Regions from separate parts of the Kitasatospora sp. NPDC001225 genome, predicted to be linked through region 1. Evidence: riboswitches for the same ligand, from Rfam matches in the RefSeq annotation. Region 1 holds a riboswitch; the other holds the start of a gene.
The links. Region 1 has a riboswitch for cyclic di-AMP ahead of ACWDCZ_RS35040 (C40 family peptidase). Riboswitches for the same ligand answer to the same signal wherever they lie in the genome.
Positions count from the first base shown of each region.

Region 1 (7,752 bases):
CCCGCCGGCCGCGAGCAGCAGCGCGCCCCGCCGGGACAGCACGCGGCGGGGGCGACGTATGGCGGCGGGTCCGGCGGGGCCGGACGGCGGGGCGCTCAGAGCCGGACCACCCCGGAGACCGGCATGGCGGTGACGCTCTCGTAGCGGACCCTGGCGCCCGGGCGGGGGGCGTGCACGATCACGCCGCCGCCGGCGTACATGCCGACGTGGTGCATGTCCCGGTAGAAGATCACCAGGTCTCCCGGTCGCGCTTCGGACAGGCTGATCCGCTGCCCGGCGTACGCCTGGGCCTGCGAGGTGCGCGGCAGGGTCACTCCGGCCTGCCGCCAGCTGTAGTACATCAGACCGGAGCAGTCGAACGCGTGCGGGCCGGTGGCCCCGTAGACGTACGGGGAGCCGATCATCCGCACCGCGGCGGCCAGCGCGGCCGCCCCGCGCTCGGAGGCGGGCGGGGCGGTGCCGAGGTCCAGCCGGTCGGTGCCCCGGGTGGCGCGCTGCTCGGCGTCCCGGGCGTCCTGGACCGCCAGCCGGGCCCGCTCGACGGCGCCCAGGCCGTTCAGCAGCTTCTGCGCCCCGGCCAGCCGCTGCTGGACCTGCTGCTTGCTGTCGGCGAGCGAACGCCGGGTCCGGTCCAGCTCGGCGAGCTTGTCGGCCGCCTCGGTGCGGCGCTGGTCGAGCCGGCGCTGGCGGGTGATCAGCTCGTGCAGGGTCTCCTGCTGGCGCACGGCGGCCTGGCCCTGGGTGCGGGCGCGGGCCAGGTAGCCCTCCGGGTCGGGCGAGAGGATGAGCTGGGCGGTCTGGGTCATCCCGCCGCCGCGGTACTCGGCCCCGGCCACCATCGCCAGGTCGCCGCGCAGCCCGTTGAGCTGGTCCTGGGCGAGGGCGATCTCGCCCTGGAGGATCGTGGTCTCGCCCTGGAGCCGCCGCTGGGCCTCCTGCGCGGCGTTGAACCTCTCGGACGCCTGCTCGGCCTCGTCGTACAGCTGCTCGACCTGCGTCTTGACGTCCTGACGGTCGCCCGGGTCGGGGCTGGCGGGGGCCGCCTGGGCGCTGCCTCCGGTGGCCGCGCCCAACGCGGTGGCGGCGGCCGCGGTCAGCACCAGCGCCCGGGTGAGCAGTTGGGAACGGCGGTGCACGGGCATGGCGGCAGCGGCTCCAATCCTGCGGCGCGGCCCCCGCCGCCGCACCGGGACGGGCGGCCGTCGAGCGGGAGTCCGGTGGCAGACGTTAGCGAGTCCGGGCAAGCGAGTCCAAACCCCTCCCAACCCGAATATTCACTCCCTAATCGGACATCAGATCGAGCCGCCGGAAAAGCCGCAGGCCCGGCCTCCCCTGGGGGAGACCGGGCCTGGAGACGTCCGAGCGGGGATCAGACCCGCACGATGCCGGTCAGCGGCATGTTGGTGACCGCCTCGTAGCGCACCGACGCGCCCGGCTTGGGGGCGTGCAGCACCTGGCCGTTGCCGGCGTAGATGCCGACGTGGTGGGCGTCGGTGTAGAAGATCAGCAGGTCGCCGGGCTGGGCCTTGGAGAGGTCCGTCCCGAGCCGGGTGCCGGCCGAGGCCTGCGCCTGCGAGGTGCGCGGCAGCGACACGCCGGCCTGGTTGTACGCCCAGACCATCAGACCGGAGCAGTCGAAGGAGCCCGGGCCGGTGGCGCCCCAGACGTACGGGCTGCCGATCTTGGAGGCGGCGGCGGACAGCGCGGCGGCACCGCGCGAGCTGCCGGGGGCCACGTTCACCGGAGCGGTGGTCGTGGGGGCCGAGAGGCTGCCGCGGCTGTTGTCGCGGGAGGCGCGGTCGGCCTGCTGCTGCTGGGCCTGGGCGGCGTCGGCCTTGGCCTTGGCCTCGGCGGCGGCCTTCTCCTCGGCCTGGCGCAGCGCCTGGCGGTCCTGCTCGGTCAGCGTGTTGAGCAGGTCCTGGGCCGCCTTCAGCTTGCCCTGGACCTCGTCCTTGGAGGCCTTCAGCTGCTGGGTGGTCGACTCCAGCTCGGCGAGCTTGCCCTGGGCCTCGTTGCGGTCCTGGTCGAGCTTGCGCTGCTGCTCCTGGAGCTCCTTCAGCTGACCCTTCTGGGTGCTGCCGGCCTGGTTCAGCGCGTCGGCCTGGCTGAGGAAGCTGTCCGGGCTGGAGGAGAACATCAGCTGGACGGTGGGGGATATCCCCCCGTTGCGGTACTGCTCGCCGGCGATCTCGGCGAGGCCGCCCTGGAGCTCGGTGACCTGGGCCTGCTGACGGGCCACCTGGTCCTGCAGGCCGGAGACCTGCTTCTCCAGGTCCTGCTGCTTGGCCTGGGCGGCGTTGTAGTTCTCGGTCGCGACCTCGGCCTGCTCGTTGAGCTGGTCGACCTGCCCCTTGACCTGTTCCTTGGTCGGCTGCGGGTCCGCGTGGGCACCCTGCGCGGAGAGGACGACGGCTGCGGCGGCGACGCCGGTCAGGATCGAGACCCGGGCGCGGCCGGCGGGCTTGGGACGACGATGGGACGCCACGAAGGCGGACTCCTTCTTCCTACGGCCGCCTACCGGGTGAGCTGACGGGTTCGGGCCGGAAGCATGCCCTACGACGCCTCACGGCCGTTCCACCGGCCGACCTGGCGCCGATTCACCCCGGAGGAACGTGGTTCCCCGGCTCCGCTCCGCAGCGCCCCCTACCACTGGGCTCCCCTGTCGGACAGTCGCTTCGACCTGTCCCGCTGCCTTGCGAACTCGACGGTAACCACCGCCGCCACCCTGGCTGGGCGATCGACAGTGCGGTGGTTCGGAGCATGACCCTAGTAACTGAACCGTGATCGGTTCAAATCCTTGTCAGAAAAAAGACAGAAGATTACCCAAGTTCCTTTGTGAAAATGACCGATGGTGACCATTGACGCACACAAGGCTGATCGGTTCTCACCATGTGGTCGTCGAAGGGCCGGAAACCCGAAACGCCACCCCGAACGGGGGTGGCGCTTTTCACAGGCCCCCGCGGGAGCCCCCCGGGCGTGTCGGTCCGTCAGACCCGGCGGATGGTGTTGATCGACATCGCGTCGGCCTTCATCACCTTCACCACGTCACCGGTGTGCGGCGCGTGGACCACCATGCCGTTGCCGATGTACATCCCGACGTGGTGCATGTCGGGGCCGTAGATCACCAGGTCGCCCGGCTGGGCCTGGTCCAGCGAGGGGATCCGGGTGCCGTAGTGGCCCTGCTCCTGCGAGGTGCGCGGCAGCGAGACGCCCGCCTGCCCGTACGCCCAGACCATCAGGCCCGAGCAGTCGAAGGTGGTCGACCCGGTGGCGCCCCACACGTACGGCGAGCCCTGCTTGCTCATCGCCTTGGCCAGCGCCGTGGCCGCGTAGCCGCTGGCCGGCGGCAGGCTGCCGAGGTCGACCCGGTCGCTGCCGCGCGAGGCGCGGTCGTCCTGCGCCTGCTGGGCCCGCAGCGCGGCGCGGTCGGCGGAGCTCAGCGAGTTCAGCAGGTCCTGGGCGGCCTTCAGCTTGGTGTTGACGTCCGACTTGGCCTGGTTCAGGTCCTTGGTGGTGGTGTCCAGCGAGGCGAGGACGGCGGCCGCCTCGGTCTTCTCCTGGTCCAGCCGGCGCTGCTGGTCCAGCAGCCCCTTGAGCGCCTCGGCCTGACTGGTGCTGGCCTGCTGGACGGTGGAGGCCTTGTCCAGGTAGCCGGACGGGTCCGAGGAGAGCATCAGCTGGACGGACGGGTCGATGCCGCCGCTGCGGTACTGCTCGCCCGCCACCTCGGCGAGGCCGCCCTGGAGCTGGGTCATCTGCTCCTGGCCGCGGGCCACCTGGTCCTGCAGCTGGTCGGCCTGCTTGCGCAGCTGGTCGGCCCGCTCCTTGGCGCCGTTGTACTTCTCGGCCGCCTGCTCCTGCTCCTCCTGGAGCTGGTCGATCTGCGCCTTGACGTCCGTCTTGTTCGGCTGCGGCGCGGCGTGCGCGGCCACCTGGGCGGAGAGGGCGACCGCGGTCGCAGCGGCCGCGGTGAGCACGGAGATCCGTGCGCGGCTCGGCTGCTTGGGACGGCGGTGGGAGGCCAAGGGACCGGCTCCTTCTTCCAACGGGCTCACCTGATGGGATGAGATTCCGGAAAATAGGTTTGACGCCAGACCCTAGTGAAGATCTATCCGTTTTGCCACTCCCCCGAAGGCGTGAACTCCGGTCCCCACACTGACTTCACCGGACTCGCACAATGCTCCGAAACAGGCCCTGACCAGGCATCATGCGAACCTCCCCGGGTTCAGGGCCGGGCCAGCCGGTTCAGCAGCAGCACCGACGCCACGGGGCGCGCGCCCGCCTTCCGCACGCCCTCCGCGACCTCCCGGTCGGTGGACACCACCACCACCGGACGGCCCTGCGGCTCGGCCCGCACCAGACGGCGGATCAGCTCGTCGGCCGTCTCCCCGGTCCGGCTGAACCGCACCCGGACCCCGCGCGGTGGCGCCATGATCACCGGGACGTCCAGGTCCTGCCCGTCGAACACGCAGGTGACCTCCGCCTGGGTCCGCTGGGCCAGCATCGCCAGCCCGCCCAGCAGCCGGATCCGCTGCTGCTCCAGCGGCAGCGTCGGATAGCCGGTCTTGGTCACGTTGTAGCCGTCCACCACCAGGTGCACCTGGGGGATCGCCAGCAGCTGGTCCAGCAGCGCCGGATCGTCCTCGGCCAGCCCGCGCCGGGCCACGTCGTGCGGCGAGGCCGCCCCCGGCACCACCGCCTCCACCAGGTCCGCCGGGCGGATCTGGGCGACCGGCAGCGCCAGCTCCCGCTGGAGCCCCTGGGCCGACTGCAGCACGGTGTCCAGCAGCAGCCGCAGCCGCATGTCCTCGACGCTGCGCCCCTCACGGGCCGAACGGCGGCCCTGCTCGGCCGCGTTCTCCAGCTCCAGGACCCGGTGCCGGAGCCGGCGCGCCTCGCTCTCGGCCGCGCCGCGCTCGGCCGCGGCCTGCGCCTTCAGCGCGTCCAGCTCGCCGGCCACCCGGCGGGTCTCGGCCTGCGCCCGGCGGGTGTCGCTCTCCAGCGTCCGCACCCTCTTGCGCAGCGACTCGGCCTCTCTGCGGACGCCGTCGGACTCGGCCCGCTGCCGGTCCGCGTCCGCCCGCGCGGAGGCCCGCACCTCGGCCAGCTCGGCCTGCAGCTTCTCCACCAGCCGGACCGCCTCCGCGGCCGCGTCCTCGGCGCCGGCCCGCTCGGCCTCCTCGCCGGCCTCGGCCACCAGCCGGCTCCAGCCCGTCGAACGCACCAGGTAGGCGGCGGCCGCGACGTCCATCGGATCGGCCGCGCTCGGGACGGTGCCCGACTCCAGCGCCTTCACCAGGTCCGGCTGCCCGAGACGCAGCCGCTCCGCTATCCGCACCCGGAAGGCCGGCTCCGCCTCCAGCGCCGCCGCCAGCGCGGTGGCCGCGTACTTGGCCCGCCGCGCCGGGGTGAACTTGACGTACTGACGCAGGCTCTGCGGGAGCTCGGCCGGCGGCACCCCGCCGAGCGCGTCCGAGGCCAGGCCGACCACCCGACGGCGCACGCCCTCGGGCAGCGGCCGGTCGAGCTTCTCGACGGCGCGCTCCGCCGCGGACCCGGAGGCGCCGTCCGCCGTCCCGGCAGCCTCGGCCGGGGCCTCGGCCGCAGCGGGCTGAAGCCCCTGGGCTGCGCCGGGCTCCTTCGCTGCGTCCACCACGTCCTCGGCTCCGATCCTGGTCCAGCGGGGCACGGCCGCGGCCGCCCCCCGTCGGCACGCTCCGTGCGTCCTGTTCTGTATTGTCCCGTGCGGCGCGGGCGGGTGCGCCGCGCACCCACCCCGCCGCCGCGGCGGGGATCAGCCCTGGTCGGCGGGGGCCTGCGTCTCCTCGGCGCCCGGACGGGCCACCAGCTCGACCTGGTCCACCGCGTTGCACCAGCGGCAGCGCACCGACTCGACGGTCTCGCTCAGCACCTCGGTCTCCTCGACCTTGGACTCGCCGGCCAGGTCGAAGTGCAGGAACTCGGTCACCCGCGCGGTGCGGGTCACGTCGAAGCGGGTGAGGTTGCCGCACAGGGTGCAGCGCCAGCGCGTCTCGGCGGTCAGAGCGGGGACGGTCATCGGGGGTCCTCTCGGGTGGTCCCTGGGTGGGGCAGGCGCTCCCCCCGGAGCCCCGGCGTCGGCGGCGGGAGGCGGGAATGCCCGCCCCAAGCCTATTGCCTGGGGCAACCGTCGCGACCACCGGTTGCCTGAACACCCGGGCTAGTCCACCTGCCGTAAACCGCCGTGTCACCTGCGGCGCCCGGAGGGATGCTTGGCCGCATGGCGCTCGCGGTCCCCGACCACACCGCCGCCCGGGGCGGCCGCCCGGCGGCGACCGCCCCCGTGGTCAGCTACGCCCTGATCGCCCTCAACACCCTGGTCTTCCTGCTCGGCCCGGCCGCGGGGCTCAACCCGCTGTACGGCACCGGCCAGGCCCGGGTCTGCGCGGAGCAGCGGTACGAGCAGCGCTGGGGCGCCGTCCCGGCCGAGGTGCTGGCCGGACGGCCGCTGACCGCCGAACAGCTCGCCGAGGCCCCCGACCCGGTCCCCGGCTGCCCGGCCGCCCCGACCCCGGGCAAGCGCCCGGCGCTGTCCGTCCTCACCGGGCTCTTCCTGCACGCCGGCTGGCTGCACCTGCTCGGGAACCTGCTCTTCCTCCAGGTCTTCGGCCCCACCGTCGAACGCCGGCTGGGCCGGGCCCGGTACGCCGTCTTCTACCTGGCCGCCGGCAGCCTGACCACGTACGGCTTCGCGCTCGCCGAGGCGCACTCGCCGAACTCCACCCGGGTGCTCATCGGGGCCTCCGGGGCGATCGCCGCCGCCCTCGGCGCCTACCTGCGCCTCCACCCCCGGGCCCGGGTGACCACCCTCGTCCCGCTGCTGTTCTTCCTGCCGCTGCGCTTCCCGGCCTGGCTGGTGCTCGGCCTCTGGTTCGTCCTGCAGTGGTGGTCGGTGCACGCGGCCGGCCCCGGGGTGGCGTACCTGGTCCACGTGATCGGCTTCTCGGCCGGGTTCCTCTACGCCTGCACCGTGGTCCGCCACCCCCCGCGACGACCGGGCTGACGCCCGATACGCTGGCGGCACCCCACAAAGGAGCCCGAACTGTGATCACCGCCATCGTCCTGATCAAGACCAGTGTCGACCGCATCCCGGAGATCGCCGAATCCATCGCCGCCATCGACGGCGTGAGCGAGGTCTACTCGGTGACGGGGGGCTACAACCTGGTGGCGATGGTGCGGGTGCGCCGGCACGACGACCTGGCCGAGGTCATCCCGGGCCGGCTCAACAAGGTCCCGGGCGTGGCCCACACCGAGACCCAGATCGCCTTCCGCACCTACTCCCAGCACGACCTGGAGGCCGCCTTCGCCCTCGGCCTGGACGAGTAGCGGTCAGCCCTCGGCGCGCCGGCCCCGCTCGACCTGCACGGTGGCGACGCAGCGCCCGCCCTCGTTGCGGTAGTTCCACGCCGCGCCCTCCGTGACCAGCTCCCGGACGGCGGTCAGGAAGCGGTCGACGTGCTCGTCCGGCGTCCCGGCGCCGAAGCTCACCCGGATCGCGTTCAGGCTGCGCTCGCCCGGCAGCGACGGCTCGGGCGCACCACACTCGGACGGTGCCTCGTCCTCGTCGCCCAGCAGCGTGCGCACCAGCGGGTGGGCGCAGAACAGGCCGTCGCGCACCCCGATGCCGTACTCGGCGGACAGCGCGGCGGAGAAGTGCGAGCTGTTCCAGTCCCGGACGACGAAGGACAGCACGCCCACCCGGGCGGAGCCCTC
Region 1 covers NZ_JBSFJC010000171.1:6,660-14,411, reverse strand. Annotated here, with positions in the region: gene ACWDCZ_RS35045 (C40 family peptidase) at 96-1,142, opposite strand; gene ACWDCZ_RS35040 (C40 family peptidase) at 1,370-2,485, opposite strand; cyclic di-AMP (ydaO/yuaA leader) riboswitch at 2,496-2,649, opposite strand; gene ACWDCZ_RS35035 (C40 family peptidase) at 2,988-4,025, opposite strand; gene ACWDCZ_RS35030 (NYN domain-containing protein) at 4,226-5,656, opposite strand; gene ACWDCZ_RS35025 (hypothetical protein) at 5,795-6,058, opposite strand; gene ACWDCZ_RS35020 (rhomboid family intramembrane serine protease) at 6,260-7,042, shown strand; gene ACWDCZ_RS35015 (Lrp/AsnC family transcriptional regulator) at 7,084-7,365, shown strand; gene ACWDCZ_RS35010 (aminotransferase class V-fold PLP-dependent enzyme) at 7,369-7,752, opposite strand, start outside.

Region 2 (7,752 bases), on a different contig from region 1:
AGGTGCGGTCGGCGGCGGCACGTTCGGCGGTGGAGCGGTACGGGCCGTCGTCGCGGAAGCGCTCGGCCAGGGCGGCGGAGTCCAGTAGGGCGTCGTCGGTCTGCCCGGTGATGGTCAACACGCCCTGGGCGAAGGCCAGTTCGTCCGGGTCTTGACCGGTGGGGGCCGAGGGCCCCTCGATACCCAGGAGTTCGGCGGCCTCGTCGAGCAGCGGGACGTCCTCGGCCGTCCACTCGGAGCCGGGCGGGCGGAGCAGGGCGGTCGCGTGCTCGGGGGCCGCTGCGGCGAGCAACTCCCGGTCGGTGAGCAGGCGTTCGAGCAGCTGCTGCGGGGTGAGCCGGGGCCAGAGCGGGTCGAGCGCGGCGCGGACGTCCGGCCGCTCCCACAGCTCGCGCGGGGCGTAGTGCGCCTCCTCGTCGTCGTACGGGCGGCCGAGGGTGAGCGCCTGGCCGATCGCGAGGGCGTCGAGCAGGGTGCCCAGGTAGAAGGCGCGGGCCCGGTTGTGCGGCAGTCGCAGGCCGCGGGCGGCGTCCCGGGCCTCGGCGCAGGCCCGGGCGGAGACCCGCAGCCCCTCGCCGAGGTCCAGGCCCTCGACGGGGGCCGTCTGGTGGGCGGCCACGGCGGCGCGGAGCACCCCGGCCATCCAGGGGCCGCCCTTGGCGAAGGCGGCGGCGGGGTCGTCGGTGCCGGTGGCGGCGAGGCCGGGGAGGAGTTCGGCGACGGTGCGGAGCACCACCTCGGTCTCGCCGAGGGCGGGCAGCACCTCCTCGATGTACCGCAGGAAGCCGGGGTTGGGGCCGATCACCAGGACGCCCCGGCGCTCCAGCGCGGCGCGGTGGGTGAACAGCAGGTAGGCGGCGCGGTGCAGGGCGGCCAGCGTCTTCCCGGTGCCGGGGCCGCCCTGGACCACCAGGGCGCCGCGCAGCGGGGAGCGGATCACCCGGTCCTGCTCGGCCTGGATGGTGGCGACGGCGGTGCCCATCCGGCCGGTGCGCTCGCGGTCGAGGGCGGCGAGCAGGGCGGCTTCGCCGACCAGGGCGCGGCGGCCGGAGTCGTCCAGCCCGGCGAGGTCGAGCGCCTCGTCGTCGAGGCCGGTGAGGGTGCGGCCCCGGGTGTGCAGGTGGCGGCGGCGCACCACCGGGCCGGGGTGGACGGGGGTCGCGGTGTAGAAGGGGCGGGCGGCCGGGGCGCGCCAGTCGAGCAGCAGCGGTTCGTACGTGTCGTCGGTCAGGCCGGTGCGGCCGATGTAGTGGACGGTGCCGTCGCGCTCGTCGAGCCGGCCGAAGCAGAGGCCGCGCTCGACCGCCTCCAGTCGGGCGGCGTGGCGGGCGGCTTCGCGGGAGCGCACCTCGCGCTCCAGCCGGGCCTGGTGGGTGCCGCCGGACCCGGCGCCGTCGTGGGTGCCGTCGGCGGTGCGGCGGGCCCGTTCGCGCTCGGCGTCCAGCCGGGCGTAGAGCCGGGTGAGGTGGGCCTGCTCGGTGCGCAGGGCCGCGGCGAGGGCGCTGGAGTCCCGCGCGGTCACTGGCGGTTCGCTCATCGGTGTGGTATCCTTGCGGTGAGAAGGCTGCGAAGCGTCATCTGAAAGGCGCTCAATTGACCCAGCCTACCCCACTCCGCCGACGTCCGGCGTGACCTCGGCTGTTACTCTTGCGAAGCGTGAGCGCGAAGCCCCAGATCCCCAATGTCCTGGCCTCCCGGTACGCCTCGGCGACCCTGGCCCAGCTGTGGTCCCCCGAGCACAAGGTGGTCCTCGAGCGCCACCTGTGGCTCGCCGTCCTGAAGGCCCAGCAGGACCTCGGCGTCGAGGTTCCGGCGACCGCCGTCGCCGACTACGAGCGGGTGATCGACCAGGTCGACCTCGGCTCGATCGCCGCCCGTGAGCGGGTCACCCGCCACGACGTGAAGGCCCGGATCGAGGAGTTCAGCGAGCTCGCCGGGCACGAGCAGATCCACAAGGGAATGACCTCCCGGGACCTGACCGAGAACGTCGAGCAGCTGCAGATCCGCCAGTCCCTGGAGCACGTGCGGGACCGCACGGTGGCCGTGCTGGTGCGCCTGGCCAAGCTGTCCGCCCAGCACGCCGAGCTGGTCATGGCCGGCCGTTCGCACAACGTGGCCGCGCAGGCCACCACCCTGGGCAAGCGGTTCGCGTCGATCACCGACGAGCTGCTGGTCGCCTTCCGCCGCCTGGAGGAGCTGATCGCCCGCTACCCGCTGCGCGGGATCAAGGGCCCGGTCGGCACCGCCCAGGACATGCTCGACCTCCTCGGTGGCGACACCGACAAGCTGGCCGAGCTGGAGCGCCGGGTCGCCGGGCACCTCGGCTTCGAGAACGTGCTGACCAGCGTCGGCCAGGTCTACCCGCGCTCGCTGGACTTCGAGGTGCTCACCGCCCTCGTCCAGCTGGCCGCCGCGCCGTCCAGCCTGGCCAAGACCATCCGCCTGATGGCCGGCCACGAGCTGGTCACGGAGGGCTTCAAGGAGGGCCAGGTCGGCTCCTCCGCGATGCCCCACAAGATGAACACCCGCTCCTGCGAGCGCGTCAACGGCCTGGCCGTCATCCTGCGCGGCTACGCCTCGATGACCGGCGAGCTGGCCGGCGACCAGTGGAACGAGGGCGACGTCTCCTGCTCGGTGGTGCGCCGGGTCGCGCTGCCGGACGCGTTCTTCGCCTTCGACGGCCTGCTGGAGACCTTCCTGACCGTCCTCGACGAGTTCGGCGCCTTCCCTGCGGTGATCGAGGCCGAGCTGGACCGCTACCTGCCGTTCCTCGCCACCACCAAGGTGCTGATGGGCGCGGTGCGCGCGGGCGTCGGCCGGGAGACCGGGCACGAGGTCATCAAGGAGCACGCCGTCGCCTCCGCGCTGGCGATGCGCGCGGGCGCCCGGGAGAACGAGCTGCTGGACCGGCTGGCCGCCGACGAGCGGATCCCGCTGGACCGGGCCGCGCTGGACGCGCTGCTCGCCGACCGGCTGTCCTTCACCGGCGCGGCCGGCGCCCAGGTCGCCGAGGTGGTCCGCCAGGTGGAGGCCGTCGCGGCCGCCTACCCGGAGGCCGCCAAGTACGCGCCCGGCGACATCCTCTGACGTCTCGTCAGCCCTGAGCCGAGGGCCCCGCCGCCGGACCGGTGGCGGGGCCCTCGCGCGTCGTGGGGACGTGGCCCGGGTCCAGCGGCGGGGTGGTGGTGCCGCACGGCCAGTCGCAGTTCGGCTCGGCCACCTGCTGGTCGTCGGCGGCGAGCACGTTGCCCCGTACGGTCGCGAGGGCGATCAGCCCGCCGGCGGCCAGCAGGCCCGCGCAGATCAGCATCGCGGTGTGGAAGGCGGAGTCGACCGAGGAGGGCACCCGGTAGGCGTCGCCGCTCAGCCCGGCCAGCGCCGGGAGGGCGGCGACCGCGAGCAGGCCGGCCGCGCGGGCGGCGGCGTTGTTGACCCCGCTGGCGATGCCCGCGTGCCGGACCTCGACGGCGGCCAGCACGGTCGCCGTCAGCGGTGCGACCAGCAGCGTCATGCCGCAGCCCATCACCGTGACGGAGGGCAGCACGTCCACCCAGTAGGAGGAGTCCGGGCCGACGCGCAGCATCAGCAGCACCCCGGCGGCGCACAGCAGGGGGCCGACGGTCAGCGGGATGCGCGGGCCGATCCGCTTGCCGAGCCGCCCGGCGCGCGCGGACAGCAGCAGCATCAGCACGGTGATCGGCACCAGTGCGAAGCCCGAGACCAGCGGCGAGAAGCCGGACACGATCTGGAGCTGCACCACCAGCAGGAAGAAGACGCCGCTGAACGCCGCGTACACGCACAGGGTGACCAGGTTCACGGCGGTGAACAGCCGGGAGGAGAACAGCCCGAGCGGCAGCATCGGATCGGGCGCGCGGCGCTCGACCGCCACGAAGGCGACGCCGAGCGCCACTCCGAGCACCCCGCTGACCCAGACGGCGGGGGACAGGCCCTCGCCGGCCGCCGTCAGCGCGTAGGTGATCGCGCCGAGGGCGAGGGCGGCGAGCACGGCGCCGAGGACGTCGAAGCGGCCGGAGGCGCCCTCGTCCCGGCTCTCCGGCACCGACCGGGTGGTGACCGCGATCACGGCGGCGGCGAGCGGCAGGTTCAGCAGGAAGATCCAGCGCCAGCCGGGGCCGTCCACCAGCCAGCCGCCGAGGAAGGGGCCGACCGCCGCCGACACCCCGCCGAGGCCGGACCAGAGCCCGACCGCCGCCGAGCGGTCGTCAGGGTGGAAGACGGCCTGGAGCATGGCGAGCGAGCCGGGGGTGAGCAGCGCCCCGCCGATGCCCTGGACGGCGCGGGCGGCGATCAGCACATGGATGCTCGGCGCGGCGGCGCAGGCCGCGGAGGCGACGGCGAACCAGACCACGCCGATCAGGAAGACCTTGCGCCGCCCGTAGCGGTCGCCGAGCGCGCCGCCGAGCAGGATCAGGCCCGCCAGGGTGAGCAGATAGGCGTTCAGGGTCCATTGCAGGGACGCGAGGGAGGCGCCGAGGTCGGCGCCGATCCGGGGCAGCGCGACGTTCACCACGGTGCCGTCCAGCATCGCCATGCTGGAGCCGAGCACCGTCGCCATTAGTACCCAGCGACCCTGCGCGGTGCCCAGGCGCAGGGTGCCGGCCTCGGAGGTGGCCACGGGCGAATCCTGCGCTGCTGAGGCGCACGTGACAAGGGTCACCGGTGGGTGTGTTGGCGGCTGGCGGTGCGTGAGCGGACGGGTGCGCGGCGTGGCCGATCTCGGCGCAGGGTCGTGGATCAGTGGCGGGGGGTGAATGGGTTGTGTACGCACCGTGGGCTCGGGCCTGCGGAGGGTCACTGGGACAGGGGGGATCGTTGCCGTTTCAAGAGATCGACATTGCTTCACCCGAACGGATGGGTTTTAGTTCAGCGACCGCCCGGCCAGTCCGGACGGATCCGCCGGGTGGAACGCCGAGTCCTGCCGCTGCCCGGTGGTTCGAAACGAACTCTGTACGGCAGGAGCGGGGGACCCACAGGTAAGTCGCCGGACCGGAGTTCGCGCCTCAGGGCGCGGGCGTCCAGGACCGGCTTGGGGTGAAGCCGCGCAAGCGGCCGGGCAACTCCAGCCCGAACCCGACAGCTCACCTCGCAGGCGTCGGAGAGGAAAATTCCATGCCTGCACAGGCTCGTCGTATCGCCCTGCCCCGCGCCGCCCGCATCGGCATCGCCACCGCCGTCACCGGTGTGTCCTTCGCCCTCCCGCTCGTCACCGCGATGAGCGCCCAGGCCCACACCCCGGCCGCTCCGGCCGCCGCCTCCACCGAGGTCAAGCAGGCCACGCGGGCCGCCGCTCCGGCTGCCCAGGCCGCGCAGGAGAGCTACCGCGTCGTCAGCGGTGACACCCTGTCCAAGATCGCCGACGCCAAGAACGTCGAGGGCGGCTGGCACGCGCTGTACGAGCAGAACCGCTCGGTCGTCGGCGCCGACCCGAACCTGATCTTCCCGGGCCAGCAGCTCGCGCTGTCCGGCCACGCCGCCGCTCCGGCCGCCGACGCCGCCCCGGCGAAGCCCGCCGCTCCGGCCAAGCCCGCCAAGCCGTCCGCTCCGGCGACCCAGGCCGCCAAGCCGCAGGCCCAGGTCCAGGTGCAGACCGAGGTCGCCAAGCCGTCCGCGCAGCTCGAGACCCAGCTCCAGGTCGCCGTTCCGGCCCAGGCCGTGACCGCCACTCCGGTCGCCGCCGCCACCTCCGGCTTCGTCGCCCCGCTGGCGAGCCCGCGGCTCGGCACCGCCTACGGCGTGGCCGGTTCGATGTGGGCCTCCGGCCACCACACCGGCCAGGACTTCGTCGCTTCCACCGGCACCCCGCTGCGCGCCGTCGCCAACGGTGTCGTGGTCAAGGCCGGCAACGGCGGCGCCTACGGCAACGAGGTCGAGATCAGGCTCGCCGACGGCCACTACGCCGAGTACGCGCACCTCTCCTCGATCGGTGTGAGGATCGGTCAGACCGTCACCGCCGGCCAGCAGATCGGCCTCTCCGGCGCCACCGGCAACGTGACCGGCCCGCACCTGCACTTCGAGATCCGCAACGGCTCGGAGTACGGCTCGGACATCAACCCGGTCGCCTACCTGCGCGCGCACGGCGTCGCGCTCTGACCCCGAGAGCTCCGGGGTACCAGGAACCACCGCCGCTGCGGGCGAACCGATCGCCCGGGATGGTCATGTCGGGTGACCGCTCGACCGGGTGATCGCCGCACGGCGGACATGGGCGCGGGACACGCCCAGGCCGGCCCGGCCGCATGAGGACCTCCTCGTGCGGCCGGGCCGGCCGCTTTCGTTCCCGGGCCCGCCCGGGGTGTTCGAGAGATCGAACGAAGCGTCAACTCCGGTGTCCCACAGGGTGGTCGCCGGGATCTCCGGGCGCCTCCGGGGCGCCATGCTGGCGGACGGTCAGTGCCCGGCCGGTCCGGCGGTCGGGCGGGCCGGGAGGCGAGGAGGCCGGATGGCGGTCCGCAGCGGGGGCGTGGCGGGGGAGACGGCCGGGCGGGAGCGGCCCGGGGCGGGCGGGGTCGACCGGCTGAAGGCGGACTCGGTCGGCCTGGTCGGCGTGGTGTTCATGGCGCTCGCCACCGCCGCCCCGATCACCGCGATGACCGGCAACCTGCCGATCATCGTCGGTCAGGGCAACGGCGCGGGCGCGCCCGCGGCGTACATCGTGGCGACCGTGGTGCTGACGGTGTTCTCGGTCGGCTACGTGGCGATGGCCCGGCACATCACCGCGGCCGGCGCGTTCTACGGCTACGTCTCGCACGGGCTGGGGCGGGTGGCGGGGATGGCCTCGGGGCTGCTCGCGGTGCTCGCGTACGTCGTCACCGAGGCCGCGGCCCTCGGCTTCTTCGCGTACTCGCTGCGCGGGCTGGTCCGTTCGCAGCTGGGGGTGGACGTCGGCTGGGGCTGGTACGCGCTGTTCGGGGCGGCGGTGATCGGGGTGATGGGCTGGTTCGACCTGCATCTGACGGCCAGGGTGCTCGGGGTCGCGCTGGTGCTGGAGATCGGCGTCCTGTCGGCGGTCTCACTGGCGGTGCTGCTCTCCGGCGGCGGGCCGGACGGGCTCGCGGCCGGGACCCTGAACCCGCTGAACGCGCTGAAGGGGGTGGGGAGTTCGGGCACCTCGGCGGCCGGACTCGGACTGTTCTTCGCGTTCTGGTCCTGGGTGGGCTTCGAGTCCACCGCGATGTACGGCGAGGAGTCCCGCGACCCGAAGCGGGTGGTGCCGCGGGCCACGCTGATCTCCGTGATCGGGGTCGGGCTGCTCTACGTCTTCGTGTCCTGGATGATCGTGTCCGGCAACGGCGTCGAGCGGGCGGTCGCGGTGGCGGGCGGCGCGGTGCCGGGCAAGGACGGCAACAGCCTGTTCTTCGACCAGCTCGCCGCGCACCTGGGGGCCTGGGCGGTGAAGGTCTTCCAATGGCTGGTCGTCACCGGCTCGTTCGCCTGCGCGATGGCCTTCCACCAGTGCGCGGCCCGGTACCTGTACGCGATCGGGCGGGAGGGGCTGCTGCACCCGGCGCTCGGCCGCACCCATCCGCGGCACGGCTCGCCGCACATCGCCTCGGTGACGCAGTCGGTCATCGCGGTGGGGCTGGTGGCGGGGTTCCTGGCGGCCGGCATGGACCCGTACGCGCACCTGTACACGCTGTTGGCGCTGCTCGGGACGATGGCGATCCTGGTCGTGCAGACGCTCTGCTCCTTCGCCGTGGTCGGGTACTTCCACGTGCGCGGACGGCACCCGGAGAC
Region 2 covers NZ_JBSFJC010000010.1:86,417-94,168, reverse strand. Annotated here, with positions in the region: gene ACWDCZ_RS05770 (HelD family protein) at 1-1,537, opposite strand, end outside; gene purB (adenylosuccinate lyase) at 1,657-3,087, shown strand; gene ACWDCZ_RS05760 (MFS transporter) at 3,095-4,576, opposite strand; cyclic di-AMP (ydaO/yuaA leader) riboswitch at 4,991-5,128, shown strand; gene ACWDCZ_RS05755 (M23 family metallopeptidase) at 5,131-6,111, shown strand; gene ACWDCZ_RS05750 (APC family permease) at 6,458-7,752, shown strand, end outside.
Region 2: another riboswitch for cyclic di-AMP. It lies ahead of ACWDCZ_RS05755 (M23 family metallopeptidase); the one in region 1 lies ahead of ACWDCZ_RS35040 (C40 family peptidase).